Regions from separate parts of the Colwellia sp. BRX8-9 genome, predicted to be linked through region 1. Evidence: predicted binding sites of a transcription regulator. Region 1 holds the regulator's gene; each other region holds the start of a gene.
The links. The regulator MetJ, encoded in region 1, represses methionine synthesis genes. The targets are predictions, from matches to a motif close to TAGACGTCTAGACGTCTA.

Region 1 (8,494 bases):
CGCCGTGGTTTACGTGTTGGCGATTTAGTTTGTGCTGAGTCATTTGCGATTAAATTAAAAGAAATTGTTGATTACCATAATTTCTCTTTAGAGCATTACTACAAAGTTACACCCGTTTGTTATGACACTGTGCTTGCTGATGCTTTATCAGTTCGTGACGTTATTCTTAAAATGGTTGCCGATGTCGCTGAAATTCTTGATCAAGCCCGTAAAAACGGCGAATCAATTATGTTTGAAGGTGCTCAAGGTACTTTACTTGATATTGATCACGGTACTTATCCTTATGTAACTTCTTCAAACACTACTGCAGGTGGCGTTGCTACTGGTTGTGGTTTTGGACCTCGTCATTTAGATTATATTTTAGGTATTACTAAAGCATACACAACACGTGTTGGCTCTGGTCCTTTCCCTACAGAATTAGATGACGAAATCGGTGAACATTTAGGTACTGTAGGCCATGAATTTGGCGCGACTACTGGACGTGAACGTCGATGTGGTTGGTTTGACGCGGTTGCTATGCACCGTGCCATTCAAGTTAACAGCGTAACAGGATTTTGTTTAACTAAACTTGATGTTTTAGACGGTTTAAAAACCCTTAAAATATGTACAGGTTACCGCACTGAAGCTGGCGAAATTATTACTGTACCGCCTACAGCTGCTGAAGGTTATGACAGAATTACACCTGTTTATGAAGAAATGCCAGGTTGGTCTGAAGTTACAGTTGGCGCAACTTCTCGTGACGCTTTACCTGCTAATGCGATCGCTTACATTAAGCGTATTGAAGAATTAACAGGTGTACCAGTTGATATTATTTCAACAGGTCCAGATCGTAATGAAACCATTATTTTAGTAAACCCGTTTGCTGAGTAATTAGAGCGAATAATTTTTTTCTAAAATAAGACGAATAAAACCACCCCTGAGGTGGTTTTTTTTTACCTAAAATAAATTATTTCAACGGCCATTATTGAATATAAATTCAAAAGCAATTAATCAAGGTTATAAGCGATAGTGACAACGTTGATGAAGATTAATTATTAATTGGATAACTTCACCGATAAATTCGTTGTTGTGTATTGAAAAAAAGAAAAATCGATGGCTAAATTTTTTAAGTCAAAGAAGTTTATAAAAGTGGTCATAAAATACGGTGAATAGATTAAGCTGTATAGCGAATATTTAGTTTTATGATGTGCAATACAAAAGGGCTAAGGGTATGTTTGTTATAGCTTCTAGCACTTTTTTATATAAGAATAACGTTGGAACAAAATGTAAGATTACAATAGTATATACCCGTTACTTTTTAAAGATCACAGACAAAGGTGTATCTTGATTGATAACGAGTCTATAAAACTATGCTGTATATAAACAAAATAAAACGTGAAAAATGGCATATATAAGACAATAAATTCACCTAACGCATAGGATCAATCATGACTGACTTTCGCCAACAAGCACTTGATTACCATCAATTCCCAACACCTGGAAAAATAAGTGTTGAATTAACCACGGCCGCTGAAACTAGCCGTGATTTAGCACTCGCCTATAGCCCAGGTGTTGCTGAACCGGTTCGCGCAATTGCGGCAAATCCCGATGATGTTTACAAATATACGGGCAAAGGCAATACCGTCGCTGTTATTACCAATGGTACCGCTATTTTAGGGTTAGGTAATCTAGGTGGTATGGCGGCTAAGCCGGTAATGGAAGGCAAAGCATTATTATTTAAGCGATTTGCAGGTATTAATTCATTTGATATCGAAGTTAAACATAAGACAGTTGAAGAATTTATAAATACGGTCGCCAACATCGCTGACAGTTTTGGTGGTATTAACTTAGAAGATATTAAAGCACCAGAGTGTTTTGCTATTGAAAAGGCACTTATTGAACGTTGTAAAATACCGGTATTTCACGATGACCAACATGGTACGGCTATTGTTACTGCTGCTGGAATGATCAATGCCTTGGAAATCCAAGGTAAAAGTATTAAAGATGCCAACATTATTTGTCTTGGCGCAGGCGCAGCAGCGATTGCTTGTATGGAACTATTAATCAAATGTGGCGCTCAGCGCGAAAAAATCTACATGCTTGATACTAAAGGTGTCATTCATACCCGACGTGATGATCTTAACGAATATAAGCGTATGTTTGCTAATAATACTGATAAACGTACCCTTGAAGATGTTATCGATGGCGCAGATGTATTTGTTGGTGTTTCTGGACCCAATCTACTTTCTGCTGAGCATGTAAAATTAATGGCACCCAATCCAATTATCTTTGCTTGTTCAAACCCAGATCCTGAAATAAAACCCTCATTAGCGCTTGCTGTTCGTGATGATCTTATTATTGCTACGGGTCGCTCTGATTACCCTAACCAGGTCAATAATGTGTTATGTTTTCCTTTTATTTTTCGTGGCGCTTTAGATGTTCGCGCTAGAACGATTAACGATGAGATGAAAATTGCCGCTGTTCATGCAATTCGTGAATTAGCAAAGGAACCTGTTTCGCAAGAAGTGTTAGATGCTAGTGGTGAGAAAAGTTTGACCTTTGGTAAGGAGTATATTATCCCTAAGCCGATGGATCCACGTTTGTGTGGTCGAGTAGCGCTTGCCGTTGCTAAAGCGGCGGTTGAGTCTGGAGTGGCAGCCCTAGAATTACCTGAAAACTATATGGCATAATCAGTAGTATTTATTAATAACGCTGTAAAAGGAGAGCTCGACTCTCCTTTTTTTATTTATGACAAATAGTAGGTCATGGTGCAGTTACTACATGGACGCAGAAAGTAGGAATTAAGAAATAGGGTAACGCAGGAGCAGTTACCTCTTGTACGTCATCTATATTCCTGACAAATCATTAATACTTGCACCTCTGTAGATAATGTCACCGATGGCAAAGCATAACAATATTGAGTAGGACGAATAACAATGAAAACTTCAACGAAAGCCGTTTTACTCTCAGCACTTGTTTACCCGGGTATTGGCCAACTAATGTGTCACGCTTATCGACGGGCTACGTTATTTATTTTAAGTTTTTCTGTGACAGTATATTTGTATATTGAAGAAGTGATGAGGCAATATCAGCCACTTATTAATAAAGTTAAATCAGGTGACGTTGCGCTCAATAGCCAAGCACTGATCGCAGAGATGTCAAAAAATCCCATTATTGTTGACCCTATCTTAATGAGTATATTAACCTATACACTACTAACTTGTTGGTTATTGGCTATTGTAGATGCTTACCGTATGGGCATAAAAAAAGACGCCAGAGCGTCTTTTTGAGGAAGTGTATTAAGACCCTTAGCTACTCGTCTTCAATTTCAAATTGACTGAAGTCGGTAATACCTTTTGCTATTAAGGCTTCGCGCACACTTTTAGGTAGCATCTCTGTATTGTCTTTTGTTAAATCGCCATCATCAGGAAGAGGCTGTCCGGTAAAAGCATGCAGAAAAGCTTCACATAACAATTCGCTGTTAGTTGCATGGCGTAAGTTGTTAACTTGCCGACGAGTACGTTCATCCGTTAACACTTTCAGTACCCGCAACGGGATTGAGACCGTGATTTTTTTAACTTGCTCACTTTTTTTACCATGTTCGGCGTATGGTTTTATATAATCGCCATTCCACTTTGCCATTTAATTACCTTTGTTTAGCTAAATTACTTTTTATAAGTTAGATTTTACTGGTTGTTGGCGTTGAGTCAATAACGAATGTGTAGAAGTTTAGAAGTCTAAAGTTCTTGACCGACAAAAGTAAAGCGTTTAGAGTTATAGACGTCCAAACATCTATTTGATTTTACTGCCCGATTGGAGCAAAAAATGACAAGCAAAAAACCAGCAACATTAGCTGTTAGAGCCGGCATTAATAGTGATGAACATCACGGTGCGGTTGTTCCTGCCATTCATTTATCGAGTACTTATGCTTTAAAAGGCTTCAACAATAAGCGCCAATTTGATTATTCCAGAACAGGCAACCCCACTCGAAGCACGTTTGCACAAGCTATCGCTGATTTAGAGCAGGGTGCTGTAGGCATTGTTACCAGCACAGGAATGTCAGCGGTGCACTTAATTTGTCAGTTACTGACAACAAAAGATACGGTTGTTATTCCACATGATTGCTATGGTGGAAGTTATCGCTTGTTTACCCACCTAGCAAAACGTGGCTTATTTAATGTGCTTGTTGTTGATCAAAACGATGATCAAGCGTTAGCGCAAGCGCTTGAACAAAAGCCAAGATTAGTTTTGATTGAGTCACCTAGTAACCCATTATTACGGCTGGTTGATATAAAAAAGGTTACTCAAGCCAGTCATGCTGTTGGTGCTTTAGTGGCAGTAGATAATACGTTTCTTTCTCCCTTGTTACAGCAACCGCTATTATTAGGTGCTGATATTGTTTTTCACTCGACAACTAAATATATTAATGGTCATAGTGATGTTGTGGGTGGGGTGTTAGTAACAAAAGAAAAAGAACTGGGTGAAGAGCTAGCGTGGTGGGCAAATTGTATTGGTATTACGGGTTCACCTTTCGACAGTTATCTGGCATTACGTGGCTTAAAAACCTTACCACTGCGCATGAAACAGCATCAAGAAAATGCTAATGCTGTTGCAAAATACTTAGAAAATCATCGAGCAATTAACGCGGTATACTTTCCTGGTTTAAAAAATCACCCGGGACACGAAATTGCTAAGCGTCAGCAAAAAGATTTTGGCGCTATGATGAGTTTCGAAATAAAAGGTGGTGTTGAAGCGGTTAAAGTACTCTTTGACAACTTATCACTCTTTACCTTGGCACAGTCATTAGGTGGCGTTGAAAGTTTAATCAGTCATCCATCAACGATGACCCATGCAGGTATGGAAATTGAAGCACAAATTGCAGCGGGTATTACTCAATCTTTAATCCGAATTTCTGTCGGTATTGAAGATGTTAGTGATATTATTAATGACTTAGAACAAGCTTTATCGGCAAGCCAAATTTAAAGTTGTAGACTATTTTTAGTAGAAGAATTAATGAGTGAAAATGACACAGTCAAATACAGTAGAACAATTATCATCAGGGAATAATCAACTGGCGAAGCATGCTATTCATGTACATAAATTTGGTGGCAGTAGCTTAGCAACTACCCAATGTATTGAACGTGTGGTTGATATTATTCGTCAAAACTGTCAATTAAATGATTTAGTTGTTGTTTCGGCAAATGGAAACACTACGGATGACTTATTCAATATTTATAAACTCGCACTTGAAAAAAGTGACGAGCTGTTTTTGGCTATTGAAACACTACAGAAATCACAAAGCACATTAATTGGTGAGTTATTGAACCCTAGCAGTGCAGCAGACCTTATCAAGGTTTTGTCTGATGATATAACACAATTAACGGCTTGGTTATCTGATCAGCCAAGCCAACACCATGCAGATATGTTGGCATTTGGTGAGCTGTGGTCGGCGCGTTTACTATCGGCGGTGTTAAGTGAAAAAGTTTGTCCAAGTTATGCTATTGATGCGCGTGACTTTCTGGTTATCAATAATGATAAAGACTGTGCAGTCGACAATCAGCAAAGTAGTCAAAATTTTCAGCAGAACTTACAAAAAGGAAAGTTGGCGGTTATTACTGGCTATATCACTAAAAATTCTCAAGGTGAAACCTGTACTTTAGGTCGTAATGGTAGTGACTATTCAGCAACAATTATTGCCTCACTGTCGGGCGCGCTGAATGTTACCCTATGGACTGACGTTGATGGCATTTATAGTGCCGATCCTCGTATTGTACCACTTGCCCGTAAATTACATCGCTTACCTAATGGTGTCGCGAAAGAATTGGGCCGCTTAGGTAACCCGGTTCTGCATGCAAAAACCTTACAGCCGCTCACTAACCACAGCACACACCTTCATGTAGCAAGTAGCTTTGATCCTGAAATTTCTGGTACAGAGATAGGAAAATTTGGTCAAATTGCTAAACAGGAACTGTCGGTTACCTCGCTTAACGATTTGTTACTGGTAAAATCGACCAGTTTAGCCGGTTCGTTTGGTGAACAAGCCAGTAATGAGTTTTCTGCGATATGTAGTGATGTTCAGCAAGGCTTTATGGTTATCCACCAAACACAACAAAAATTAGTGAGTCAGTGGCTGGCGAGTCATGATACCGAAGTATCATTCACACCGGTGTCGATTATAGCGATTGTTGGTCATAGTGTGGTAAATCAAGGTAATATCCAAGCGCGTTTTAAACGTGCCCTCAAACATACTCATGTACTGCAGGTGGTGAACTCGTTAAGTGAGCATAGTATTATCGCCATTCTTCAGCAGAGTTGTACCGGTGAGTTACTTAATAATGTTCATTATGATATGACTAAAGACGCTCGACACATAGGTGTTGTTGTTTCAGGGCTTGGTAATATAGGTCAACGATTCTTAGACTTGTTACCCGCGCAACTCAATCGAGTCTCTGTGTTAGAGAACGTTCATTTAGTCGGTTTAGTCACTTCTAAAAAAGCACTGCTTAATACCGATGGTATCGATGTTAATCAAGCAATGTCGCTCTATGAAAGAGATGCTACGCCTTGTGATAATGCCTTATTGATGTCGTGGTTAACGAACCATCCTTACGACGAATTAATTGTTGTCGATATCACCCCTAGCGAACATTTTAGTGATTTGTACAGTGAGTTCTTTAAAGAAGGTATTCATGTTATTGGTGCCAATAAATGGGCGGCTTCTGCCAGTACCGCTCGCTATAATGACTTAGTATTAACCGCGGCTGAAAATAAAAGCTTATGGTTAGGAAGTACTACTGTTGGCGCCGGTTTACCGGTTAACTTTGCCATTAACGATTTATTGAAAAGTGGCGATAAGATAACGGAAATATCAGGAATTTTTTCAGGCACGCTTTCTTGGCTATTTGAAACCTACGATGCCAGTGTACCGTTTTCAACCTTATTAATGGATGCCTTATCTCAAGGGATCACTGAACCCGATCCACGAGAAGATCTGTCTGGGCGAGATGTGCAACGAAAATTACTGATCTTAGCGCGTATGGCAGGTTTTGAATTATCACTTGATGATATTGAATGCGAAAATTTAGTGCCAGAATCCTTACAAGGGTTATCAACGACGGAATTTTTAGCAAAGTCAGCAGACTTGGACAGTTACTTTGCTGAACAACTCACTAGCGCATCTAAACAGCAAGCCTGTATTCGTTATATTGCAAAATTCTGTGTCAACGAACAAGGCCAATTGAGCGCTAAGGTTTATCTTGCGACGCTTGCTAAGAATGATCCCTTTGCCTCTTTAACTCCGGGTGATAATATCTTTTTAATTAAGAGCCATTGGTATCAAGATAACCCGCTTATTATTCGTGGACCAGGCGCGGGTCGTGATGTTACCGCGGGTGGCCTACATTCAGACTTAGTGAGTATTTGCCAGCAACTGGCCGGTAAAAAACACCAAGTTAAAATCAAAGGTCTAAGTTAAATTAGCATAATCTAGCTATCATCATTATTACTACACTAAGGCATTAATACGCTAAATGAGAAAAAGCACAACTTGTAGGTTGTGCTTTTTCTCAATCGATACTAATAAACACTTGTCTGTTATCGCATTATTAACTAGCATTTAGATAATTAAAAAAAGTAGCTACTTAGCACAGGCACCAAGTTGTATTTACATGGAAAATAAAACCTATAGCGACAGCTATTTTACCAGCCAAGTAAAAAGTCTTTTAAGCAGAATTTATGGCCACAGCCAATTAAATGATTCCGTTCTTGAGCGTGCGATTGAGTACTATGAAAAACAATCTTTTATTGAGCATAAGTTAGATGAACTCAAGCAAAATATTGAAAAAGTTAGTCGGCAAACAGCCACGGATAAAGCTAAAACTTTACGGGTAAGACTCGAACGTGAACAACGCAATTATTACGAGGAATTACGCTTTGAACGCAATGAGCGTCATCAACATCTCTATAAACTCTGTAAAGAGATCATCAAGTTGTCTGAGGGTGATTGCTTTGAAGACAGTAATCGTAAATCTAGCCAGCTTTTAGGTACCATACAATTAGTGAGTCCCACCCAGGGGCGAAAAATTGCTTTAACCAACGAGCAACATAAACCGCTTTATAAAAGCGTGTTATGTTTGCGTTTACTTGACCGACTATGCATGGATCAACATATTGTTGAGCCCTATATCAAGAGTGCTTTGGGGGATATCAACGCAGAGCAATATCAAACGTTGGCTCAAGATAACCCCGAGGCATATCAAGCCTTTGTAGAGAAAGTAAAAATTCCACTGGTCATGGCGGCGCTATTACAAGATATCGGTAATAACCACCCCGAGTCGCTAGTCATTTTGCGTGGTGCAGATTATCAAAAAGATCCCCATCGAACCTTACCTATTGAAGAGCGAAAAGTACTCTTACAAATAAATTATCGAGAAACGGTTAAGTATCTTATTGATGGTATTGGCGCGGGTATATATATTGGTAATTCAAAAAAAGATCGCGACGAGCACAATGTCGT
Region 2 (8,494 bases), on a different contig from region 1:
TAATTGTGCAGATTTTGCTTTTATTTCATCAAATGACAGCCAATGGGTGGCAATAATCTCATCATCTTGAGGGATACTTTGTAGAAATTCATCAAGTTCGATAACAAAACAAAATCGAAGGTAATAAAGATTAATATCCGGGCGATAAAAATAATAAATACCTGAAACATAATTCGGCGAAAGTGCTAAGCCTGTTTCTTCAAGAACTTCTCGTTCAATGGCACTAATTAAGTTCTCATTCGCCTCTAAGTGTCCAGCAGGTTGGTTAAAGACTTTTTTACCTTTTTCAATTTCTTCAACCAATAAAAACTTATTTTGATGAACAATAATAGCTGCCACGGTAGCATTGGGCTTAAATTGATCTTCGCCATGGTCATTACCGGCAGTGTTAACCGCTAGTGTCATATTCTTATTCACTTTTAAGTTGTTGGTAATGGCCATTTTCGATACCGTCAAGGCTGTATTGACCAATGCTGTAACGGATAAGTCGTAGCGTTGGAAAATTAATAGCCGCGGTCATTCTGCGGACCTGCCGGTTCTTTCCTTCGGTAATCGCGATACTGAGCCATGTCGTGGGAATATTCGCTCGATCGCGTATCGGCGGATTACGTGGCCAAAGGTCTGGTTCATTGATCACTTTTACTTTCGCTGGTAACGTTTGGCCATCTTTTAGTTCTACACCCTTTCGAAGTTTTTGTAAATCAGCTTGCTGTGGTACACCCTCGACTTGTGCCCAATAGGTTTTTTCAGTTTTTTCGGTTGGGTTAGCCAGTTTGTGCTGCAATTTCCCGTCATTGGTCAGCAACAATAAGCCTTCACTGTCGCGGTCTAAACGCCCAGCGGCATAAACGTCTTTAATCGGAATAAAATCTTTTAAGGTTTTACGCTGCTGATCGTCAGTAAATTGTGACAGTACATCAAAGGGTTTATTGAAAAGTACTAACACTCGATCTGCTGGGGCAGGGCGAGGCTTAACATCTTTTAATGCGCGACTCTTAGATAATCGACGATTAGTTGAGTTTGACGCTTTTGCACGCTTAGTGAGGTTAGTCAAAGCTTATCCTTTTGAAATAATTTGATAGGGCGGTAAAGAATCAAGTAATTGCTTACCATAGCGCTTGGTCACTAAACGTTTATCCATTAAAGTAATGATACCGGTATCTTTCTCATTTCGCAGTAATCTTCCTGTCGCTTGAATCAGTTTTTTGGATGTTTCTGGCACTGAAATCGACATAAAAGGATTGCCGCCTTTAGCGGTAATGTATTCAGCTTGTGCTTCTTCAACGGGTGATGTTGGAACAGAGAAGGGTAATTTGGTAATAATCAAATTCGTTAAATATTTACCGGGTAAATCTAGACCCTCAGAAAAACTTTGTGTGCCAAAAATTATACTGGTTTTATCTTCATCACAGCGTTTTCTATGGGCCTCTATAATATGCTGACGTGACTGCTCACCCTGAACTAGAATCTCCATTTTGTGCTGCTCTCGTAAGGATTTAGCTACTTGCTCCATTTGCCAATACGAAGAAAATAGCACTAAACAGGCTTTTTCTTGCTTAATTAACGCCGGTAACTCATTAATTAATTCATCGGTGAACTGAGGGCTACTTGGCTCATTTTTCATTTTAGCGATAACAAGTTGCGCATTGTTTTGATAATCAAACGGAGAGTCGACTTTTTGATATTGGGTGCCATCATTAATTTGTAAACCGACCTGGCGTCGAAAATGCTCAAACGAATTCAATGCTAAAATAGTGGCTGAACATAATACCGCCCCTTCACATTTTGACCAGAGAATATCTTCAAGGGTAAAGCCAACTTCAATAGGGGAAGCCGACACTAAAAAGTCACTACGTTTCCCTGTCAGTTTTTCGAACCACCTTGCCATTGGAGCGCCTTTCTCACTGTCTGTTTTGGCATACATTTTCCATAGTGAGTTGAAATTTTCTAACCGTTGGATCATAAAACCAGCTTCTGCAAGTAAGGGCTCGGCAACAAACATTTTACACTCCCCGTCTTTCACTGACTCCATCAATAAGTTATATAGCTTGTTGCAATGTCCTAAACATTTTTTACTGAGCTCTGCTAAATCTTTAGCTGAGTTTTTTAAGTTCGGTGGAACGATTCCGTTTTCAAAACGATATAATGCCGCCTCGTCATCACGAGAGAAACGGCTATTTTCTTTAGCTTTTTCATTGAAATATAACGCCTGATTGTTTTCGATAAAGCTCGCTACTTTTTGCATTTCCATTAATAAATCTTGGCAATCGTCCCCTAACTTTAACGAGGGTGAAATGGCCGAAGTCGACTTTATTAATTTTGCCATCTTATCGCCGGTTTCTTTTAACTTAGTTAGCCAATCAATGGCACCTTTAATGGCAACATTCGCACTTGAATGATCACGGGTTACTTTAGGCAGATGATGTGCTTCGTCAATAATGTAAAAAGTGTCTTCTGGCGAGGGTAAAATAACACCTCCACCAAGCTCTAAATCAGCCAGTAATAAACTATGGTTAATGACCAACACATCGGCAGACTCCATGGTTTCTCGAGCTTTATGAAAAGGGCAATGGGTGTGATCGGCTAAATGTTTTAAACAACTGTGTTTGTCACATTGAATTTGTTGCCATAAATGATGAGGGATAGGGTCAGCCCAAGAATCTAGATCGCCTTGCCATTTATTATCCGTTAACGCTTTATGTAAATGATGTAATAGCTTTATATCCATGGCATTAGGTTTTTGCGCAAAGGTGAAACCGGCCTGAGGTGAATCGTCTTGACTGACAGCCAGCGCTAATTTTTGCCGACAAACATAGCGTTGGCGACCTTTGACTAAGGTGAAATTAAAATCTAAGCCTGAATGTTTTTTTAAGAAGGGTAAATCTTTATCCACTAATTGTTCTTGTAGCGCAACTGTTGCAGTAGAAATACAGACCTTTTTTTGACGTGACATCGCTAACGGAATAGCGCCTAATGAATAAGCCAAGGATTTACCCGTACCGGTGCCGGCTTCTATGGTAATAATTTTTCGCGCTTTATCGTATTCTCCCGCAAGAGTTTTAGCTATTTCGGCAATCAAAAAAGTTTGCTGTTTTCTTGGATGAAAGTTTTCTAAATTTTCACCAATGGTTTTATACGATGTGCGAATTGCTACTTTAATTTTATCGCTTAGCATGCTGTTAGCCATTTAGGGTTCATTAGGTTATATACTCATTCCAGTTAAATAGGCTGAATCCTGTATCTTCAAATAGGATGAGTATATACTGCTGTATGTATTAACAGTTTATCGTTATCCGCAACGAATTAAAATAATTAATGTCATTAACTGTAGAAAAATTAACGCCTAGCTTGAATTATGGCTTTTTATTAACCCGTCAAGCCTATGATACCAAACAAGGTATCGAATTGTCTTTATGGGTTAAAACCCTTCAAGGTGCTGTTAATGTTATTGTGCAAAATCAACAGGCATTATTTTTTGTTGAACAAACGCAGCAACTACTCGCGCAAAGTCTCCTGTCGGAGCAGCGAATAGTAACGGCTAAAGTTACCCCGCTTGCGCTTAAAACCTTTAATCAACAACTCGTCAGTGGCTTTTATTTTTCAACGATGCGTGAATTCTATCGCGCACGCGATGTTTTAAAACAAGCCCAAATAAAATGCTATGAAGACGATTTTCGCCCTGATGAACGCTTTTTAATGGAGCGCTTTATTACCGCTGGTATTGAATTTATCCCTCGGTTAACAGCTTCATCGGTAACCGAATCTGCCAAACAGTTTTCACAGACTAACTTTGCTACCTTTTATAGTGACAAATGCCGTGCAACGGATAAGACTCAGTTACTTGATGATATTGCTTTAACTATGGTATCACTTGATATTGAGTGTTCAATGGCAGGGGAGCTTTATTCTATTGGCTTACATTCTCATAAAATGTCTGATGGTAAGCCGATAAAATGTGTTTTGATGATCGGTGATCAAAACAAGTTTTTAGCAAAAATAACGCAGTCCAAGTTATCTGACGCTGAGGCGACAGAAATCGCAGAGCACATCGTTTGGCTTGACAATGAACAAGCGTTGCTCGCTGAGCTGATCGCTTGGATAAAAATCCACGACCCCGACATTTTTATTGGTTGGAACGTGATTAACTTTGATTTTAATTTGCTACAAAAACGCTGTGATATTTATAATATCCCTTTTAATATCGGCCGCAATGATAAGTCACCTCGCTGGCGAACACGTTCGGCAGGCGGTAGTCAAAATGAGCAAAAATTTATTGATGTCGCTGGCAGAGTGGTCCTTGATGGTATTGATTTACTAAAAAACGCGACTTATAACTTTCCAAGTTTTTCCCTTGATTTTGTTGCCAATGCCTTATTAGGTAAAGGGAAGAAGGTTGATGATGTTGACAATAGAATGCAAGAGATTAACGACAACTTTACCAATGACAAGCTAGCTTTAGCCGCTTATAACCTTGAAGATTGCCATTTAGTTACCCTGATCTTTGAACAATCTCTATTACTAGAATTCACGCGTTTGCGCGCCAAACTAACTGGTTTATCTATAGACCGTATTGGCGGCTCTGTGGCAGCGTTTACCAATTTATATTTACCTAAATTACACCGTAGTGGTTATATTGCGCCCAATATGGGCGATGGCTTGCAAGGGCTAATTTCTCCTGGTGGTTATGTGATGGACTCTATTCCGGGTTTATATAAAAATGTTTTAGTACTTGATTTTAAAAGTCTTTACCCCTCTATTATTCGAAGTTTTAATATTGATCCTATGGGCCTAATTGAAGGTTTACAATCACCTGAAACTAGTATCAAAGGTTTTGATGGTGCTTATTTCTCTAGAGATAAGCATTTTTTACCTGAAATTATTAATGAGTTGTGGTTAGAGCGTGATATCGCTAAAAAAGATAAAAATGCGGCATTGTCGCAAGCGATAAAAATTATTATGAATTCGTTTTACGGGGTCTTAGGCTCTACGGGATGTCGATTTTTTGATCCACGTTTATCGGGCTCAATCACTAAACGAAGCCATGAATTATTAATCACCACTAAAATGTGGCTAGAAGATGATGGTTATCAAGTTATTTATGGTGATACCGATTCTATTTTTGTCAGTGTTGACGATGATTTTAGTCACCAGCAATGTCAAAAGCTGGGTAAAACCTTACAAGATAAAATTAATCTTAGGTGGCAAGCAACGCTTAAAAAAGAATTTGCGATAGAAAGCCAACTTGAAATTGAGTTTGAAACACATTTTAGCCAATTTTTGATGCCAACCATCAGAGGGCAAGATGTCGGTACTAAGAAGCGTTATGCTGGCATTGTAGAAAAGAATGGCTCATCAGAATTGATTTTTAAAGGCTTAGAAAGCGTCCGCACCGATTGGACTGAACTGGCTAAAACTTTTCAACGAGAGTTGTATTTAAAAATATTTAATGGCGAACCTTTTGCTGACTATGTACGCAATATTGTTACTCAAACATCAGCAGGGCAATTAGATCATTTACTGGTGTATCGTAAACGCATTCGTAGGCAGTTAGATCATTACGTTAAAAACGTGCCTCCACATGTGAAAGCGGCACGTTTAGCCGATGATATAAACAAGATAAATAAGCAACCGCTAAAATATCAGCAACGTGGTTGGATAGAGTACTTGATCACGACTTCTGGACCGCAAGCAAAAGGTTATGTTAACGCGCCACTCGATTACCAGTTTTATATCGATCGGCAATTAGCGACCGTTGCTGATGCTATTTTACCTTTTGTCGGGAGTAGTTTCGAAAAATTAACCAGTGATCAAATGAACTTGTTTCAATAGCCTCTGCTGTTTTAATTAATATAAATAAATCGTGCATCATGCTTGGAAAGATCATAAGGTGACTTTATTGAGTTAGCTATTTAGATGGCTAAATGAATTTTATGTTTTAGGATGAAAGATCATGATCAACGATACCAAAATAGTCAATGCGGGACGAAAATCAAAATGGACACGTGGCGTTGTTAATCCCCCAGTAGAACGTGCATCAACCGTTGTTTTTAATACGGTTAAAGAAATGAATCACGCAACAGCAAATCGTGGTAATCAAGTACTTTTCTATGGCAGAAGAGGCACCTCAACGGCTTTTGCTTTCGCCGATGCTATGACTGATCTCGAAGGAGGCGCTGGTTGTGCCATTTATCCATCGGGTACTGCGGCGATCACTAATGCTATTCTTTCGTTTGTTAAAACCGGTGACCATATCCTTATGGTCGATACGGCTTATGAACCCACGCGTGATTTTTGCGATAAAATATTGGTCAATATTGGCGTTGAAACGACTTATTACGATCCAACTATTGGCCGAGATATAGCCAGACTTATTAAAGAAAACACCCGACTTATTTTCTTAGAGTCTCCTGGCTCTATTACCATGGAAGTTCAAGATGTTCCCGGTATAGCTGAAGTTGCTCACCAGCATGGCTGTATGGTTATGCTCGATAATACTTGGGCTGCAGGGGTTAATTTTCAACCTTTTGATTATGGTGTCGATATTTCGATTCAAGCAGCGACTAAATATATCGTTGGTCATTCAGATGTGATGTTAGGTACGGCAATAGCCACTGAAGAGTATTGGCCACAACTGCGTGAAAACAGTTATCTGATGGGGCAATGTACTTCACCCGATGATCTATATTTGGCAATGCGTGGCATTCGTACCTTAGGTGTGCGTTTAAAACAACATCAAATTAGTGCGCTAAAAGTGGCTAATTGGTTAGCAACACGCGAAGAAGTTGATGTTATTCTTCATCCTGCATTCGAATCGTGTCCGGGCCATGAATATTTTAAGCGTGACTTTACTGGTGCTAACGGTTTGTTTTCATTTGTGTTAACCCGCGGTGATAAGCAATCACTTAATGCCTTACTTGATGGTATGGAACATTTTAAAATGGGCTATTCGTGGGGCGGTTTTGAAAGTTTAATTTTGGGTAATACCAATGTTGGGCGTTTGCGAACAGCGACAAAGTGGAATTATGAATATCCATTAATTCGCCTGCATATAGGTTTAGAGGATGTTGATGACTTAATTGCCGACCTTGCTCGAGGCTTTGATAGATTGAACACTGCCTTAGAAAATAAATCTTAGACAGTATTTTATTAAAAAATAAAGCTTAGGCTTTACGCGTTAAAAGTTTGGAATTTACATGCTGCTATGCACAACACAAAGGTTAACCATTAGGCACCTGAATGAGCAGGACCATGAATTTGTTCTGCAATTATTGAATGATGATGCTTTTATTAAAAACATTGGTGATAAAGGGGTTAGAGAGACTAAAGATGCAATTGCCTACTTAGTTAATGGTCCACTAGCAAGCTATAGCGAACAGGGTTTTGGGTTAAATTTAGTCGCTTTGAAAAGTGATAATACACCGATTGGACTCTGTGGTTTGTTAAAGCGGACTGAATTGGAATTCCCTGACTTAGGTTATGCCTTGTTACCTGAATATTGTTCGCAAGGCTTTGCTCGAGAAGCCTCATTAGCCGTATTAAAAGTTGCTTATGACAATAATTATGCAGCAAATGTTGTCGCGATCACCTCACTAGAAAATACTCCCTCTAACGTATTATTAAAAAAGCTTGGTTTTGTATTTGAACAGACTATAGAGTTTTATGGGTCAACCAATAATCTTTATAAAGTTAGACTGGCTTCAATTTTTGAACAGTAACCAACTTTAAAGACAGTAACGTTTAACACTAGGATATGGACTTAAGTGTAAATATCCTAGTGTTGCCAATTTCCTCTCAAACCGTTTACATTAGGGTAAAGGACAAACCTCTAGCTCTTTTTGTTGATAATAATCAGCGGTTAGCCCGAGTAATTGTGGCACTGTTGCCGCAATTACAATAGAAGAGAAAGTGCCCACTAAAATCCCTGAAAATAGCGCAATAGAAAACCCCGCTAAAGACTCCCCGGCAAAACCCCATACAGCCATAATAGTCACTAAGGTTGTTCCTGAGGTGATCATCGTTCGCACTAAGGTTGATTTAATGGCTTGATTGATCACTTCATCTATTGTGGTGTCATGGGTAGATTTCATTATTTCTCTGATTTTGTCACCGACAATAATAGAGTCATTTAACGAGTAACCTACAATAGCTAATAAACTCGCTAATATTGTTAAATCAAAGGGGATACCAAACCATGCAAAAAGCCCGAGTACAATAAGTACATCATGAAAAAGGGCAATAACAGCCCCCGCAGCTAAACGCCATTCAAATCTAAAAGACAAATACATTAAGATAACAATGATTGCGGTTAATAGTGCTAAGCCACCTTGGTTAATTAAGTCTTCTCCGACTTGGCTGCCAATGTAAATAGCATCTTGAGGGCTAATGTTTAGTTGATTTTTGTCAGCAAAATCAGATAGCCATGCCTTATCTTGTAAACTGACGTTATTATCTGCTTGTTGAACACTCCAATGAGTCCCTTGCTCTGCAGAGGTCA
Region 3 (8,494 bases), on a different contig from region 1:
TCCATATCTATATGTATTATTTTTCGGCTTTGAGTCATGTTTTAGTCATGTCTTAATTATAGTAATCATGTTTATCAAAAGTCCCTTATTTCGTTGTGAAAAAATAAAGCATATTTTCGCTATGGGCAACTCAACCTAGACTGTATACAAACACAGTATAAACTTTTAAGTTAATAGTTCAATACTGAAATAATAATTTGACCACTGTTAATTTCATGCTAAATACGTTAATTTGTCGCTTTATTTTTTATCAATGACTAGCTGATATTACTTTTATGATTACGCGCCTTTTACAAACAACTTTTGCCCTATTACTACTTTTATCACCTGCACTAGTGAATGCTCACACCAATGAAGCTAACCAAGCAGAGCTAAAATTACTTGTAGACAATAACTACCAACTTAGTATCGATATTGATGTTTTGCATGTTATTAAAAGTCATCAAAAATCATCAGTAGATGAGGCAGATTTAATTAATCATCTAAAAAACCTCTCTTTAATTGAAATAAAGCAATTACTCTCAAAAATATTGCAAATAATAAATCAACAAAGCGCTTTTATTATTGATGAAGAAAGTGTGCTTGTTGCCCCTTTTTCAGGGCTAACGGTATTTGAATTAAAAGCAAGACTTCGCGCTGACTCACCGACTAAAACCATTAAGCTATTGTCGCAGGGTCAATTGCCACAAAAAAGTAACAACGCAGCCTTGATATTTTCGCCCATCTTAGGGGATGTCTTATTAACAGTCAGCCGTTCAGAGAAATCTTTAGTGCTATCCGGCCAGAACAGCCATCACTTTTCTATTGATGATATCAAGGGTGGTGTACGTAAACTTTCAACAGCCGAAATTAAGCTGCTTAATATTGTTGAGTATATCTATCAGGGCTTTGTACATATTCTGCCGCAAGGGCTTGATCATATTCTATTTGTGCTCGCGCTATTTTTATTAGCCACTAAGACATCGACACTGCTCTGGCAGGTAAGTGCCTTTACTCTTGCCCATACCATTACGCTAGCTTTGGGTATCTTTGGTATTATCAACCTACCTAGCAGCATTGTAGAGCCGCTTATTGCCTTATCAATTGCTTACGTGGCTATTGAGAATATTTTTTATCACAAACTAACAAAGTGGCGCTTACCCATTATCTTTGCTTTTGGTTTACTGCACGGTTTAGGGTTTGCAGCAGTACTTGTTGAACTGGGCTTACCCAAGAGTGAGTATGTCAGTAGCTTAATTTCATTTAATATTGGCGTTGAGTTGGGGCAAATAACGGTCGTTGCCTTAGCTTTATTAGCGACGCGCTGGTTTGCTAAAAAACCTCAATATAGACAATACGTGGTGATACCGTTAAGTGCGCTTATCGCCGTTATCGCTATTTATTGGTTTATCGAAAGAACCTTTTAATACACAACACAGGTCATCTCGTCGTTTAACATTGAGTAGTCAAATGAACAACGGCCTTAAACCTACTTTACAGAGATTTAAGGCCGTTGCCGTATAAACTAAATGATAATGGCTCTATTAATTACTCAGGTTCATAATCCAAGTTAGCTGACAGCCAACGCTCTGCTTGTGGCAATGTCATCCCTTTGCGAGTCGCATAATTAATCACTTGGTCTTTAGCGACTTTAGCGACCGCAAAGTATTTTGATTCTGGGTGAGCAAAGTACCAACCACTAACCGCGGCGCCAGGCCACATGGCAAAACTTGAGGTGAGCTCCATGCCGATGTTTTCTTCAACATTGAGTAGTTCCCACAACAAACCTTTTTCGGTATGTTCTGGACAGGCAGGATAACCCGGCGCAGGTCTAATACCTTGATATTTTTCACGAATTAAATCGTCATTAGCAAGCGACTCTTGTGGGGCATATCCCCAGTATTCTTTGCGAATTTTTTCATGGAGATATTCAGCACTCGCTTCTGCTAATCGGTCGGCAACAGCTTTAACTAAAATACTATTGTAGTCATCATGTTGAGCGGCGAACTCCTTCACTAGCTCGTCGCAACCATAACCTGCAGATACCGCGAAAGCACCAACATAATCTTTAATACCCGACGTTTTATCCGCGATATAATCAGCCAAACAACGGTTAAACTGCCCTGCTGGTTTTTTACTTTGTTGACGCAATTGATGCAATTTCATCAATTGCTTATCTCGGTTTTCATCTGCAAATAATATTAAATCATCTTGTTGACGATGAGCTGGAAACAGACCAAAAACCGCTTTTGCGGTTAACTTTTTACTGTTAATAATATCGTCTAATAAAGCATTAGCATCATTAAATAGATTAGTTGCTTCTTCGCCGACCACTTCGTGTCGTAAAATAAGCGGATATTTGCCTGATAACTGCCAAGTCATGAAAAATGGCGTCCAATCGATGTAGTTTCGAATGACATTTAAATCAAGATCATCAAGTACCGTAACACCAAGTTTATTGGGTATTTTAGGGGTATAGTTTTCAAAACTTATCGGCGCAGCATTGGCGCGTGCATCTTCTAATGATATTAAGCTTGAACGTGGTCCTTTTTTATAATGACGCTCTCGCACCCGCGCATATTCATCATCTTGACGCGCTAAAAATGCCGCACGTTTCTCACTATCATCTGAAAGTAAGGTACTAACGACTGAAACTGAACGTGACGCATTAGGCACATATATAACCGGATGTTGATATTGTTGCTCTATTTTAACGGCAGTATGAGCTTTTGATGTTGTCGCGCCACCAATAAGTAACGGCAAGTCAAAATTAAGACGTTTCATTTCTTTAGCAACATGCACCATTTCATCAAGTGACGGTGTTATCAAACCTGACAATCCAATCACATCGACCTTTTCGGCTTTCGCCACGCGTAAGATGTCATCACAAGAAACCATGACACCTAAATCAATAATTTCGTAGTTGTTACACTGTAAGACAACACCGACTATATTTTTACCAATATCGTGGACATCACCCTTTACTGTTGCCAGTAAGATTTTGCCGTTTGATTTTATTTCAGTTTTTTCAGCTTCAATGAATGGATTTAAATGAGCAACAGCTTGTTTCATCACTCGGGCTGATTTTACCACTTGTGGCAGAAACATTTCGCCAGCACCAAATAAATCACCAACGGTATTCATACCATCCATTAATGGTCCTTCAATAACATCAAGAGGTCGTTCAGCCACTAGCCTTGCTGCTTCAGTATCTTCGACAATAAATTCATTAATGCCTTTAACCAAAGAGTATTCTAAACGCTCTTTAATCGGTAGCTCACGCCAGGTTAAATCAGCCTTATTGTTTTTGCTCCCCGCTTGCCCACGATAAGACTCAGCCACATCAAGTAAGCGTTCTGTTGCATCGTCATCGCTATTTTGTATAACATCTTCAACAGCAAGGCGGAGATCGTCAGGAATATCTGAATAAATAGCTAACTGACCTGCATTTACAATGCCCATGTCCATACCATTTTTTATTGCGTGGTATAAAAACACCGCATGAATCGCTTCACGTACTGGGTTATTACCACGAAATGAAAATGATACGTTAGAAACACCGCCCGAAATCATCGCATGAGGCAGGTTTTCTTTTATATCGGCAACCGCTTCAATAAAATCTACCGCATAGTTATTATGCTCTTCGATACCGGTTGCTACCGCAAAAATATTGGGATCAAAGATAATGTCTTCTGCAGGAAAGCCTATTTCATTGACTAAAATTTCATAAGCACGTTTACATATTTCATACTTACGTACCCGTGTGTCTGCTTGACCTTGTTCGTCGAAGGCCATAACAATAACAGCCGCACCATAACGGCGTAATAGTTCAGCTTGTTTACGGAAGTTTTCTTCGCCCTCTTTCAAGCTGATTGAGTTAACAACCCCCTTGCCCTGAATACATTTCAAGCCTTCTTCTAAAATATCCCATTTAGAAGAATCAAGCATAATAGGCACTTTTGCGATATCTGGCTCACCAGCAATTAAATTCAAATAACGGATCATCGCCGCTTTTGAATCAAGCATGCCTTCATCCATATTTATATCTATAATTTGCGCGCCATTGGCAACTTGTTGCAGGGCAACAGCGACGGCTTGTTCGTAATTTTCTTCGGTAATTAAGCGCTTAAATACAGCAGAGCCAGTAACATTAGTTCGTTCGCCAACGTTAACAAATAATGAACTTTCCTCTATGGTTAACGCTTCAAGCCCGGACAAACGACAAGCAATTTTCCTGGCGCTAATTTCCCTAGGTTTTACATTGGCAACCGCATCCGCCATACCTTTTATATGCGCTGGCGTTGTACCACAACAGCCACCAATAATGTTAAGGAATCCCGATTCAGCCCACTCATTGACATGAACATTCATATCTTCGACGCTGAAATCGTATTCACCAAAGGCATTAGGCAAACCTGCATTAGGATGAGCTGAAACAGCAAAGTCTGATATTCGACTCAATTCTGCCACATATTGTCTTAGTTCAACCGGACCTAATGCACAGTTCAAACCAAATGAAATAGGTTTTGCGTGGCGCAATGAATTATAAAAAGCTTCGGTGGTTTGTCCTGACAATGTTCTGCCTGATGCATCAGTAATGGTACCCGAGACCATTACAGGTAAACGTAACTGTAATTCATCAAAAACAGTTTCAACCGCAAAAATAGCCGCTTTAGCATTTAAGGTATCAAAGATAGTCTCAATAAGAATAATATCTGAGCCACCTTCAATCAGTGCTTTCGTTGATTCTATGTAGGCATCTTTTAATTGATCAAAAGTCACATTTCGATAAGCAGGATCGTTAACATCGGGTGAAATAGAACATGTTCTGTTCGTTGGCCCTAAAACGCCGGCAACAAACCTTGGTTTATCAGGGTTTTTAGCGGTGAATTCATCCGCTGCTGCACGGGCTATTTGTGCCGCCGCTAAATTGATTGCCGCACTGTACGACTGCATATCGTAATCTGCCATCGCAATCGTGGTGGCATTAAAAGTATTCGTTTCAATAATATCAGCACCCGCTTCAAGGTATTCATAGTGAATAGCTTTAATTACCTCGGGTTGTGTAAGCACTAACATATCATTATTGCCTTTGACATCAAGATGCCAATCAGCAAACTGTTCACCTCGGTAATCTTGTTCTTCAAATTTATAGGCTTGGATCATCGTCCCCATAGCACCATCTAAAATAAGAATTCTTTTTTGTATTTGTTGCTCAAGACGACTAAATGATGCTGATTTTTTCATACGATTTCTCTACTTTTACTTTCAAACTTAATTTAATGACTAGATATATCCGACACTGTTTATATTTCTGCGTCTGGGTGTATTGCTTTAATATTTGTTGCATCTAGCTTGTACGGTGTGATCTGATAAACATAATAGTTTAACCAATTAGTAAATAATAAACTGGCATGACTACGCCATGAACTGTGTGGCACTTTTGTTATGTCATCATCAATATAATAATTATTGGGCATAACTGCATTAACATCAGCCTTAAGATCACGTTGAAACTCTTCATCTAGCGTGGTTGAGTCATATTCTGGATGTCCGGTTAAATAGACTTGTTGTTTATTTTTGCTCGCGACCACATAAACGCCTGCTTGTGGAGATTCAGCTATAATTTTTAATTCAGGAATTGATAGGTAATCAGACTTATCAATATATCCAAATCGTGAGTGTGGGACATTAAAAAATTCTTCAAAGCCGCGGGTAAGCTGTTCTTTTTGGTCGATGGGGCTATGCTGAAAAACACCAGATAATTTTTCTTTTCTTAAATGTCGTCGCAATCCATAGTGATGATATAGAGCGGCATGAGCAGCCCAACAAGAAAACATTGTTGAGGTGACATTTTCTTCAGCCCAATCAAATATTTCACAAATTTTATCCCAAAAAGTTACTTTCTCGTATTCCATTAACGCCAATGGTGCACCGGTTATAATTAAGCCATCGTATTGAGTATTTTTAATGTCATCAAAGAGGCGGTAAAAATTATCTAAGTGCTCTTTCGGCGTATGTTTCGATTCATTGGCGTGAATACGCACAAAATCGACATTTATTTGTAAAGGTGTATTAGACAATACCCGTAATATTTGAACTTCTGTTTCAATTTTATTAGGCATTAGATTGAGAATAGCGACTTTCATTGGGCGAATTTCTTGACTTGCCGCTCTACGCTCAGACATTACAAAAATATTTTCTTCACCTAAAATAGACAAAGCAGGTAATAAATCTGGAATTTTAATGGGCATAGCGTTTACCTAATCAAATAATGTCAAACAAGCATGAACACTTCGTTCTCTACTTTCATTTATTAACTTATATTCTGGCTACCAATCAACATACAGGTTTCGACTAACTCAAGCACTACGAATGATAACGGATATATAAATATTATCATTTTATGGTACGTGTATTTTTAGCTATGTCAACATCTAAACGTATAGACGTCTATAATGTTTTTTACGTTAATATTATTTGTCATCTATAACCCTAGCGAGTAAATATTGGTGGAACTAGCCTAATAGAGTGCTACGTAGAAAAACGGGGGGGTATTCGGGCAGTAAAGATGCTTAGGTAAAACACTATATCAGCATATTAAAGAACGATGGCATAAGAGAGCAAAGTCATTAATTAGATATAAAAAAGCCACTGTAAATACAGTGGCTTAATAATGGTTTAAACTTTTATGTTTAATGTGTAATATTTATTCTACAGCTTCTTCTTCTTTAGCTGGTTTTTCACTTGCTCTTACACTTTTAATTAACAGTAAGTCGCGTAAACGCTTATCAAGTTCTTTTGCCATTTCAGGTTTTTCTGCTAAAGATTTAGCCGCGTTTGCTTTACCTTGGCCAATACGATCGCCATTGTAGCTATACCAAGAACCGGCTTTTTCAACCATGTTATGCAAAACGCCTAAATCAATTAATTCACCTAAGCTGTTAATACCTTCGCCATATAAAATCTGAAATTCTGCTTGTTTAAAAGGAGGCGCTATTTTGTTTTTAACCACTTTTACGCGGGTTTCATTACCAATAATTTCGTCGCCTGCTTTTACAGCACCGATACGTCGAATATCTAAACGAACAGAAGCATAAAACTTAAGTGCATTACCACCCGTTGTGGTTTCAGGAGAACCAAACATTACACCAATTTTCATACGAATTTGGTTAATGAAAATAATCATGGTATTTGATTTTTTCAAGTTACCTGTCAACTTACGCATTGCTTGTGAAAGCATACGGGCTTGTAATCCCATATGAGAGTCACCCATATCGCCTTCAATTTCTGCTTTTGGTGTAAGGGCAGCAACAGAATCGACAACAATAACGTCTATAGCACCTGAACGCGTTAGCATGTCACAAATTTCCAATGCTTGCTCACCGGTATCAGGCTGAGAAACAAGTAATTCGTTAATGTTAACACCTAACTTTTCAGCATAAATAGGGTCAAGTGCATGCTCAGCATCAACAAAGGCACAAACTTTACCGTTACGCTGAGCTTCAGCAATAACTTCAAGCGTTAACGTTGTTTTACCACTTGATTCAGGACCATAAATTTCAACAACACGCCCAAGTGGCAAACCACCCGCACCGAGTGCAACATCAAGCGCCAATGAACCTGTAGAAATGGTTTCAACATCCATGGTGTTATTATCACCAAGCTTCATAATTGAGCCTTTACCAAATTGTCTTTCAATTTGACTTAATGCTGCTGCTAATGCTTTTTCTTTATCATCTTTCATGTTTGTTCCGCCGATGTTGCTAAGATTTCGTTTTGATGAAGCAAGTATACTGTATGACCGTACAGTATCAAGCTTTTTTACAACTATTTTAATTATATTATCAAAAACAAAACAAGGTGACTTATAAGTTATTGATAAAAAAAAGAATAACAAGCACCGATAACTTTTAACTATTACTCATCAAAAAGTTACTATTTATATTATCACGGTAAAATCCTTGCCTAAACTTTATCGTATTCAGTAAAAATTTTAGTTAAATAAATAGAGTCTAAATTTGCCAGTTATGACATAATTGCCACCTTACTCTTTCATTGAACTTATGAGTTACCGCATAGAAATGACCACAGCAAACTTAGACTTATCCTCACACACCCCTATGATGCGCCAGTACTTAACCATTAAAGCTGAGTTCCCTCATATTTTAATTTTTTATCGCATGGGTGACTTTTACGAGTTATTTTTTGATGATGCGAAAAAAGCATCTGATTTGCTCGATATTTCATTAACCGCTCGCGGCAAGACAGGTGGCAATGCAATACCTATGGCAGGCGTTCCCTATCATGCGGTGGAAAATTATCTAGCAAAATTAGTACAACTGGGTGAATCTGTTGCTATTTGTGAACAAATTGGTGACCCAGCAACCAGTAAAGGCCCTGTTGAACGTAAAGTTGTTAGAGTTATTACCCCAGGTACGGTGAGTGATGAAGCATTATTACTTGATAAGCATGACAATCTAATTGTTGCGGTAAGTGAAGGTAATAATAAGTC
Region 4 (8,494 bases), on a different contig from region 1:
TCGATGAACGTGCTGCGATGCAAAGTAAAATTGATTTACTACAAGCGACTATCAAACAAGCTGTAATTTCCGAATACCTCAAGAAAGCCTGATTTTTCAGCAACCTCTGTTCACTAAAAAAACAAACAAACTTAAGTTACAAAAAAACACTTAAATCGCTTTGAAAAATTAGCTATACTAATTTCGTCTTCTGGGGTGTTTGTATGTTAACTATGTCCCTGAGCCGATAAGTTTTAACTAAGGAAGTTGATTATTAACTATTGTGCAAGCCCGGCTCGTATCGGGAAGCCTACGGTTGAAATGATACCTCCGCCCTGAACACCCGGTGTTCAGGACTAAAGTCGACTGCGGCACCTTGGAAGCATCCTTTTTAAATTCATATTAGACATAATAGGTTTAGACATATTAGGCTTAGACCTGATACCTCCGCGCAGCACCTAACAACACCCAGTGTTCAGGACTAAAGTCGACTGCGGCACCTTGGAAGCATCCTTTTTAAAATCATATTAGACATAGTAGGTTTAAACATATTAGGCTTAGACCTGATACCTCCGCGCAGCACCTAACAACACCCAGTATTCAGGACTAAAGTCGACTGCGGCACCTTGGAAGCATCCTTTTTAAAATCATATTAGACATAGTAGGTTTAAACATATTAGGCTTAAACCTGATACCCCCGCGCAGCACCTAACAACACCCGGTGTTCAGGACTAAAGTCGACTGCGGCACCTTGGAAGCATCCTTTTTAAAATCATATTAGACATAGTAGGTTTAAACATATTAGGCTTAAACCTGATACCCCCGCGCAGCATCTAATAACATCTTATTTATCAAATATTATTTATAATGTTACAGCTGAAATAAAGAATAAAAGGCTAACTTACTATATACTTAATAGACTTATTGTTATTAATTAGGTTACTTGTTTATATGCCTATAAAATACCTCTGTGTAATGCTGTTGCTAATGCTGAATACTTCATCAAGTATCGCTAAGCAACTTGTTGTTACTGAGATATTACCGCCCTACCAATTCTATCAAGAGAATACTGCGCTAAGTGGATTCTCCGTAGAAGTCATGCAGGAAATATTCAAAATTACCGGTGATGAAATTGATTTACAAGTATTCCCTTGGGCTAGAGCTTATAAAACCGCACTTAACCAACCCAATACTCTTATCTTTTCACTATCTCGCACCAAAGTTCGAGAAAATCTATTTATTTGGGGCGGTAAATTAATGAGAGAAGATATTTATGCTTGGTGTTTGCAAGAAAAATTTAAAACACCAATCACTGATATAGAGCAACTTAAAAAATATAAATTGGCGGTCACTAATTCGTCAAGTACCGCTCAATATTTTCAGCAAGAAGACTACCCCTTTATTTATACTGTCGTTTCACCAGAGCAAAGCTTACAGATGCTCTACCTTAATAGAGTTGATTTTATAACGGGAACAAAGAGCACCTTAGTGGCGCGAGCGAGTAAATTAAATTTAGAGGTAAGTAGACTAAAAAAAATTATACCTCTCTCAGTCGTTAATCATGACTTATATTTTGCTTTTAGTCTAAATAGCGATAAAAAGATTGTCACTAAATATACCAACGCTTATAAAATAATAGAGAAAAATGGCACTTTAGACAAACTGAGAAATAAGTGGCAAGTGCAGTAAACGCTACATACTTAGTAAATAATGACTAGTGCGCTTTACTTTTATCTAAAAAATCAATATAACAAAGACGAATTTTATCAGTTAGTTAATAACAATAGACAACATGACCCAAAATCATCTAGCCAACAAATCAAAAAAACCACAAGGGCAAGTTTATGCTGACACACCAGCGATCGGTATTTTTGACTCTGGCATTGGTGGTTTGTCGATTGCTAAGTGTATCCATCAGCATTTACCCAATGAAAATCTTATTTATGTGGCTGATAGTCAATTTGCACCTTATGGCGATAAGTCGTCAGCAGAAATTATTGAACGGGTAAATAAAATTGCTGACTGGTTGATTAGCCAACAGGTAAAAGCCATTGTTGTTGCCTGTAATACCGCAACAGTTAGCGCTATCGATCAACTGCGTTTGAGGGTTTCAATTCCAATTATTGGCGTTGAACCAGCGATAAAACCCGCTGCGTTGCACAGTAAAACAAAGAAGGTAGCTTTGTTAGTAACAGGGGCAACCGCAATAAATACTCGGTTTCTGTCTTTAGTGAATAAGCATAAAAATGGCGCTGAAATTTATATTCAGCCATGCCCTGGCTTAGTGGAGCTTATCGAGCAAGGCCTTCATGAAAGTGAACAGTGCCTTGAAATACTGCATACTTTTTTGCAACCTCTTGTGCAAAGTAATATAGATACCTTAGTCTTAGGTTGTACACATTACCCCTTTGTTCGTTCGCTTATACAAAGAATTGTTGGTGATAAAATTACCATCATGGAAACCGCTCAGCCCGTAACGGATCAACTTACTCGGCAACTGGCAAACCAAGGATTATTGGCAAGTACTCAATCTATTTCACAACAACACTTTTTTAGCTCTAAGGTATCTCAGCAACAAGCCAAATTGATGTCAGTACTTTTTGGTCAGAATGTTACCCTTCAGCAATTTCCTGCTCTATAAATGAACAATTAATAATTATTTTTAGCCGTTTAGCCATCTAGGCGTAAAAAAACTAGAAAATAGTTAATCTTGCAGTTAGAATAACTCCAATTCGAAAATATTTTAAACTATTACATTTTTCTGAGGTTATATGTCTACTCAATTTTTCACTTCTGAATCAGTTTCTGAAGGTCATCCGGATAAAATCGCCGATCAAATTTCTGATGCGGTACTTGATGCTATTATCGCTAAAGATAAGAATGCTCGTGTCGCTTGTGAAACTATGGTGAAAACTGGTGTAGCTATTATTTCAGGTGAAGTTTCTACCACGGCATGGGTTGATCTAGAAGCGATTACCCGTAATGTTATCAGTAATATTGGCTATACTTCGTCTGACGTTGGTTTTGATGGTGAAACTTGTGGCATTATGAATTTAATTGGTCAGCAATCACCTGAGATTGCCCAAGGTGTTGACCGAGCAAACCCTGAAGATCAAGGTGCTGGTGACCAGGGATTAATGTTTGGTTATGCGACCAATGAAACTGAAACGTTAATGCCTGCGCCAATATTTTATTCTCATCGTTTAGTAGAGCGTCAAGCTGAAGTCCGTAAATCAGGGGTCTTACCTTGGTTGCGTCCTGATGCTAAATCTCAAGTCACTTTTATTTATGAAGATAATAAGCCAGTAGCGATTGACGCGGTTGTTTTATCAACTCAACATAATCCAGAAATTTCTCAAGAAGATTTGCACGAAGCTGTGATGGAAAATATCATCAAAGCTGTGTTACCTGCCGAGTTATTAACTAAAGATACTAAATACTTTATTAATCCTACTGGCCGTTTTGTTATTGGTGGTCCGGTAGGTGATTGTGGTTTAACGGGTCGTAAAATTATTGTTGATACCTATGGCGGCATGGCTCGTCATGGTGGTGGTGCTTTCTCAGGAAAAGATCCATCAAAAGTTGATCGCAGTGCTGCTTATGCTGGTCGTTATGTAGCAAAAAACATCGTTGCGGCTGGTTTAGCTGACCGTTGTGAAATTCAAATTTCTTATGCCATTGGTATTGCTGAGCCAACGTCAATTTCAATTGAAACCTTTGGTACCGGTAAAGTCTCTGAAGCAAAATTAATTGAATTGGTAAGAGCACATTTTGATTTACGACCATACGGCATTACTAAGATGCTTGATTTGTTACACCCTATGTATCAGATGACAGCAGCTTACGGACATTTTGGTCGTGAACCTGTTGAAGTCACTGTTGGTGATGATACTTTTACTGCATTTACGTGGGAAAGAACTGATAAAGCTGACGCACTTAGAAAAGCTGCTGGTTTTTAGTTTTAACGACTAAACATCAAGGCTCCTAATAAAAAAAGCGACTTAATAAGTCGCTTTTTTTATGTTCAAAGGGTAAATAGCAACCTAGCTCATCACGACTTAGTCGACTGTGCTTTTTTGCTGGCAACTTTATCTTTTCGTCGTTGTTCGATAACATCTTGAACATTGCCACCAATATGCTTTTCGCCTCGTTGGTTCGCTAAATTTATTTGACGCTCACGCTCAGCGAAACCACTGCGCTGCTCGTCGGTATACTTGTCATAACAACGATGACAACTCACACCTTTAACATAGTGTTCGCTTTGCATTTCTTCGCTTGTTATCGGGTAACGACAAGCAAAACATTGGTCGTACTGGCCTTGCTCTAAACCATGTCCAACGGCAACACGGCCATCAAAAACAAAACATTCGCCTTCCCACATTGAATTCTCTTGTTCAACTTCTTCTAAATATTTAAGCACACCTCCCTCAAGGTGGTAAACGTCTTCGAAGCCTTGCTCTTTCAAGTAAGCTGTTGATTTTTCGCAACGAATACCACCAGTACAATACATAGCCACTTTTTTGTGCTTATTTTTATCTAAATGTTGGGCAACATATTCTGGAAATTCACGGAACGTTTCAGTATTAGGGTTAACGGCGTTTTTAAAGGTACCAATTTCAATTTCATAATCGTTACGCGTATCAATCAATAAAACTTCTGGATCTGAAATAAGCGCATTCCAGTCTTTTGGTTTCACATAAGTACCAACGGTTAATAATGGGTCAATGCCTTCAACACCCATAGTAACAATTTCTTTTTTTAATTTTACTTTGCTACGTTGAAAAGGGTTTTCATCAGCATATGAATATTTATGAGAAACATTAATTAAACGTTCATCCGTCTCTAAATGAGCTAAAAGCAGATCGATACTGGCTTTTGTACCTGCAACCGTACCGTTAATACCTTCGTTAGCGAGTAATAACGTACCTTTGATCTCGTTTTCTAACATAACGCTTAATAAAGGTGATTTAAGTTGTTCGAAGTTTTCTAAGCGCACAAATTTATAAAGTGCACAGACAGTAATATTTTGCATAGTAATATTTTGCATAGTAATAATACCCATTGAGCCAGCCAGAACGTAAATCCGGAGCTGTAGATTAATATAAAACCAACACCTGCTACTAGCGATGTTAGTCGAAAGATGCGCATTCTATCAAAAGCGCTTATTTAGATAAAGTACCTCGTCGCTCGCCTTAATTATAAAGTTGTTGTCTATCGTATTATTTAGAGCTAAAAAAAGACTTAACACCACAGTGAAAAGTCTTTTAAAAGGCAAAGTATTTCAATAAAAACTCGTTAACTCGGTGAGCCTTTAAGTTTTTCGCGCAACCTTTGAATAATCATATAGAAATATGGCACAAGTAAAGTACCCAATATAGTAGCAGCTAACATACCTGATAGTACGGTAACACCCAAGAATATCCGGCTACTAGCGCCTGCCCCCGAAGACATAACCAAAGGAATTACACCTAACACAAAAGAGAGTGCAGTCATTAATACGGCTCTAAATCTTAATTTTGCGGCATCAAGCGCGGCTTCCATAATACTTTTACCTGCGGCTCTAAGTTCCATGGCAAATTCAACAATAAGAATCGCGGTTTTAGTCGATAAGCCGATGAGTAGCACTAACCCCACCTGAGCATAAATGTTATTCTCCATGCCCAAGATATACAGCGTTAACATTGAACCAAACAATGCCAAGGGAACCGCTGCGATAACCGAGAATGGTATGGTCCAGCTTTCATATTGCGCCACTAAAAATAAGTAAACAAACAACAATGCTAAGCCAAATAGAACAGGTGCTAAATTACCTGCCTCAATTTCTTGTTTAGACTGCCCGGCCCATTCGAAAATATAGCCCTGAGGTAAGTTTCCAGCTAATTCTTCCATAATAGCTATTGCCTCACCTGATGAATGACCACTCGCTGCTTGCCCAGTAATGTTAGCACTACGATATAAATTAAAGTGTCCGATACTTGTTGGTCCTAAAATAGGTTCTAACTTAGCCAGTGTCGTTAATGGCACCATTTCACCCTCTTGATTACGGACAAAATAGTGACGTAAGTCAGACGGGTCTTTGCGGAACTCTTTTTCTGCTTGAACAGTTACTCTATAAGTACGACCAAACTGGCTAAAATCGTTAATATACATTGAGCCAAGTTGGGCTTGTAAAGTAATAAAAATATCAGACAAAGCGACACCTTGGGCTTTGGCTTTATTTCGATCGACCTCTAAAAAATATTGCGGAACATTAGCGCGGTAAGTACTAAAAACTTGATTTAATTCAGGACGCTGATTAGCTTCATAAATAAGACCATTCATCACTTGCGCCAAATCACTTGGGCTTCTGCCTTCACTATCTTGTAATTTAAATTCAAACCCCGAACTTGACCCTAGCCCAGGAATAGGCGGCGGGTTAAATATCATGATTTGCGCGTCTGGTATGGTCCAAAGTTGCCCCATTAAACGTTGAATAACAGCACGTAACGCTAATTCTGGTTCAGTTCTGTCCTCCCAATCTTTTAGCATAATAATGCCTAAACCATTATTAGAACCCGCTCCTCCTAATAATGAAAAACCAGCAACAGTAATCACATCAGTCACCGCAGGATCAGCTTTTATTATCGGCGTTATTTTATCAATAAGTGCTTGTGTTCTATTACTCGATGCAGCATCTGGTAATTGAATATTAAGAAAAACATAACCTTGGTCTTCACTTGGCACAAACCCCGAAGGTACCGACGTTGTTAACCAACCAGTTGCCATAAATAAAACACCAACAATAATACCAACACGAGCGGCGCGTTTTAATAAAAAATTTACCGCTGTGGTATAGCCTCCAGTCATCTTCTTAATACCCCGTTCAAAGGGAATTAACCATTTTATTGGCTTCATATTATCTTTACTTAATAACACCGTACAAAGCGCAGGGCTAAGTGTTAAGGCATTAACAGAAGAAATGATAACGGCAAATGAAATAGTAACCGAGAATTGTTTGTACAGTTCTCCGGTAATACCTGGCATAAAGGCCACAGGAATAAATACTGCTAGTAACACCAAAGTAGTCGCTATAATAGGACCTGAGACTTGTTCCATTGCCTTAGTGACAGCGGCTTTTATTTCAAGTTGCTCTTCTTTAAGGATTCGTTCTACGTTTTCAATAACGATAATCGCATCGTCAACGACTATACCTATCGCCAGCACTAAGCCAAAAAGAGTGATAGTGTTAATCGAATAGTCCATGGCCAACATAAAGGCAAAAGTACCTATTAATGACACAGGTATCGCGATGGTCGGAATAAGTGTTGCTCGCCAATTTTGTAAAAATAAGAACACTACTAAAACTACTAAGACTATCGCCTGAAATAAAGTCACTTTCACTTCGTCAATAGAGCGTAAGATAAACTCAGTGGTATCGTAAGGGATAGCGTATTCAAGCCCTGCAGGAAAACGTGTTGATAGTTTTTCCATTTCCAGTTTAACCAAACGAGCAACTTCTGTTGCATTTGCACCAGGTAATTGATAAATAACTAAGAATGCAGTTTCGTTGCCATTTAAGCGTGCTTGAACACCATAGTTTTGCGATCCTAGTTCTAAGCGTGCAATATCGGACAAACGGACAAAATTACCGTTTGTGCGAGCACGAACAATGGTTTGCCCGAACTCTTCAACCGTTTTTAAGCGCCCTCTTGCTTGAATGGAGTACTCAAATTGTTGGTTAGGCAATGCCGGGCTTGCACCTAACTTGCCAGCAGCAACAATTAAATTTTGTTCTTGAAGGGCTTGTTTTACCTCGGTAACGGTAACCCCTAATGATGCCATACGGTCGGGTCTTAACCATGCACGCATGCTGTAAGTCATTTCACCCATCACACTGGCTTCAGCAACGCCAGGGATACGTCCTAACGGTTCAGTTAGTGAATTAGTCGCATAGTTACTTAAAAATAATTGGTCGATTTCAGCTTGTTTTGAAAATAAATTGATCGCCATTAACATCGAGCTAGACTTTTTCTTAACCGTAACCCCCAAGCGTGTTACTTCTGAAGGCAATGCACTTTGAGCCAATGCGACACGATTTTGCACATTGACCTGTGCCATATTGTCATCGATACCGACTTTAAAAAACACGGTAATGGTTGCTGAGCCATTATTTGAAGCGGTTGATTCGATGTACATCATATCTTCGACACCATTGATTTTTTCTTCAATGGGACGAATAACTGACTCTTCGACAACTTGCGCACTCGCACCTGGATACACCGCAGTAATTTGCACTTGTGGTGGTGTTATTTGTGGGTACATATTAACGGGTAATAAGCCCATAGCAATGAGGCCTGCTAAGGTGATAACAATTGAAATAACAAAGGCAAACTTGGGGCGATGAATAAACGTTTTACTGATCATAGCAGTCCCCTTATTGGGCTAAAAAGTCAGAAATAATACCGGTAAATGGATCAATACTTTTAGCTACGGGTTTAACTTCAACACCATTTCTGACTTTTTGTAAACCTTCGAC

Region 2: H4J70_RS01335 (cystathionine beta-lyase) is a predicted target of MetJ. The motif match lies at 5,903-5,920, and genes of this name have one in related genera.
Region 3: metA (homoserine O-succinyltransferase) is a predicted target of MetJ. The motif match lies at 6,418-6,435, and genes of this name have one in related genera.
Region 4: metK (methionine adenosyltransferase) is a predicted target of MetJ. The motif match lies at 2,643-2,660, and genes of this name have one in related genera.

Annotation. Positions count from the first base shown of each region.
Region 1 is NZ_JACGVN010000011.1:39,844-48,337, reverse strand. Features, by position in the region: gene H4J70_RS10985 (adenylosuccinate synthase) at 1-870, shown strand, start outside; gene H4J70_RS10980 (malic enzyme-like NAD(P)-binding protein) at 1,428-2,669, shown strand; gene H4J70_RS10975 (hypothetical protein) at 2,916-3,269, shown strand; gene metJ (met regulon transcriptional regulator MetJ) at 3,292-3,621, opposite strand; gene metB (cystathionine gamma-synthase) at 3,805-4,962, shown strand; gene metL (bifunctional aspartate kinase/homoserine dehydrogenase II) at 5,003-7,453, shown strand; gene H4J70_RS10955 (hypothetical protein) at 7,647-8,494, shown strand, end outside.
Region 2 is NZ_JACGVN010000001.1:268,800-277,293, reverse strand. Features, by position in the region: gene H4J70_RS01355 (NUDIX hydrolase) at 1-405, opposite strand, end outside; gene H4J70_RS01350 (pseudouridine synthase) at 410-1,054, opposite strand; gene dinG (ATP-dependent DNA helicase DinG) at 1,058-3,175, opposite strand; gene H4J70_RS01340 (DNA polymerase II) at 3,316-5,829, shown strand; gene H4J70_RS01335 (cystathionine beta-lyase) at 5,951-7,135, shown strand; gene H4J70_RS01330 (GNAT family N-acetyltransferase) at 7,194-7,715, shown strand; gene secF (protein translocase subunit SecF) at 7,806-8,494, opposite strand, start outside.
Region 3 is NZ_JACGVN010000028.1:14,049-22,542, reverse strand. Features, by position in the region: gene dinB (DNA polymerase IV) at 1-38, opposite strand, end outside; gene H4J70_RS17910 (HupE/UreJ family protein) at 276-1,406, shown strand; gene metH (methionine synthase) at 1,528-5,226, opposite strand; gene metA (homoserine O-succinyltransferase) at 5,286-6,233, opposite strand; gene recA (recombinase RecA) at 6,689-7,726, opposite strand; gene mutS (DNA mismatch repair protein MutS) at 8,064-8,494, shown strand, end outside.
Region 4 is NZ_JACGVN010000018.1:39,350-47,843, forward strand. Features, by position in the region: gene zapA (cell division protein ZapA) at 1-92, shown strand, start outside; RNA gene ssrS (6S RNA) at 185-366, shown strand; gene H4J70_RS14805 (ABC transporter substrate-binding protein) at 967-1,668, shown strand; gene murI (glutamate racemase) at 1,772-2,620, shown strand; gene metK (methionine adenosyltransferase) at 2,751-3,938, shown strand; gene H4J70_RS14820 (rhodanese-related sulfurtransferase) at 4,031-5,011, opposite strand; gene H4J70_RS14825 (efflux RND transporter permease subunit) at 5,275-8,382, opposite strand; gene H4J70_RS14830 (efflux RND transporter periplasmic adaptor subunit) at 8,393-8,494, opposite strand, start outside.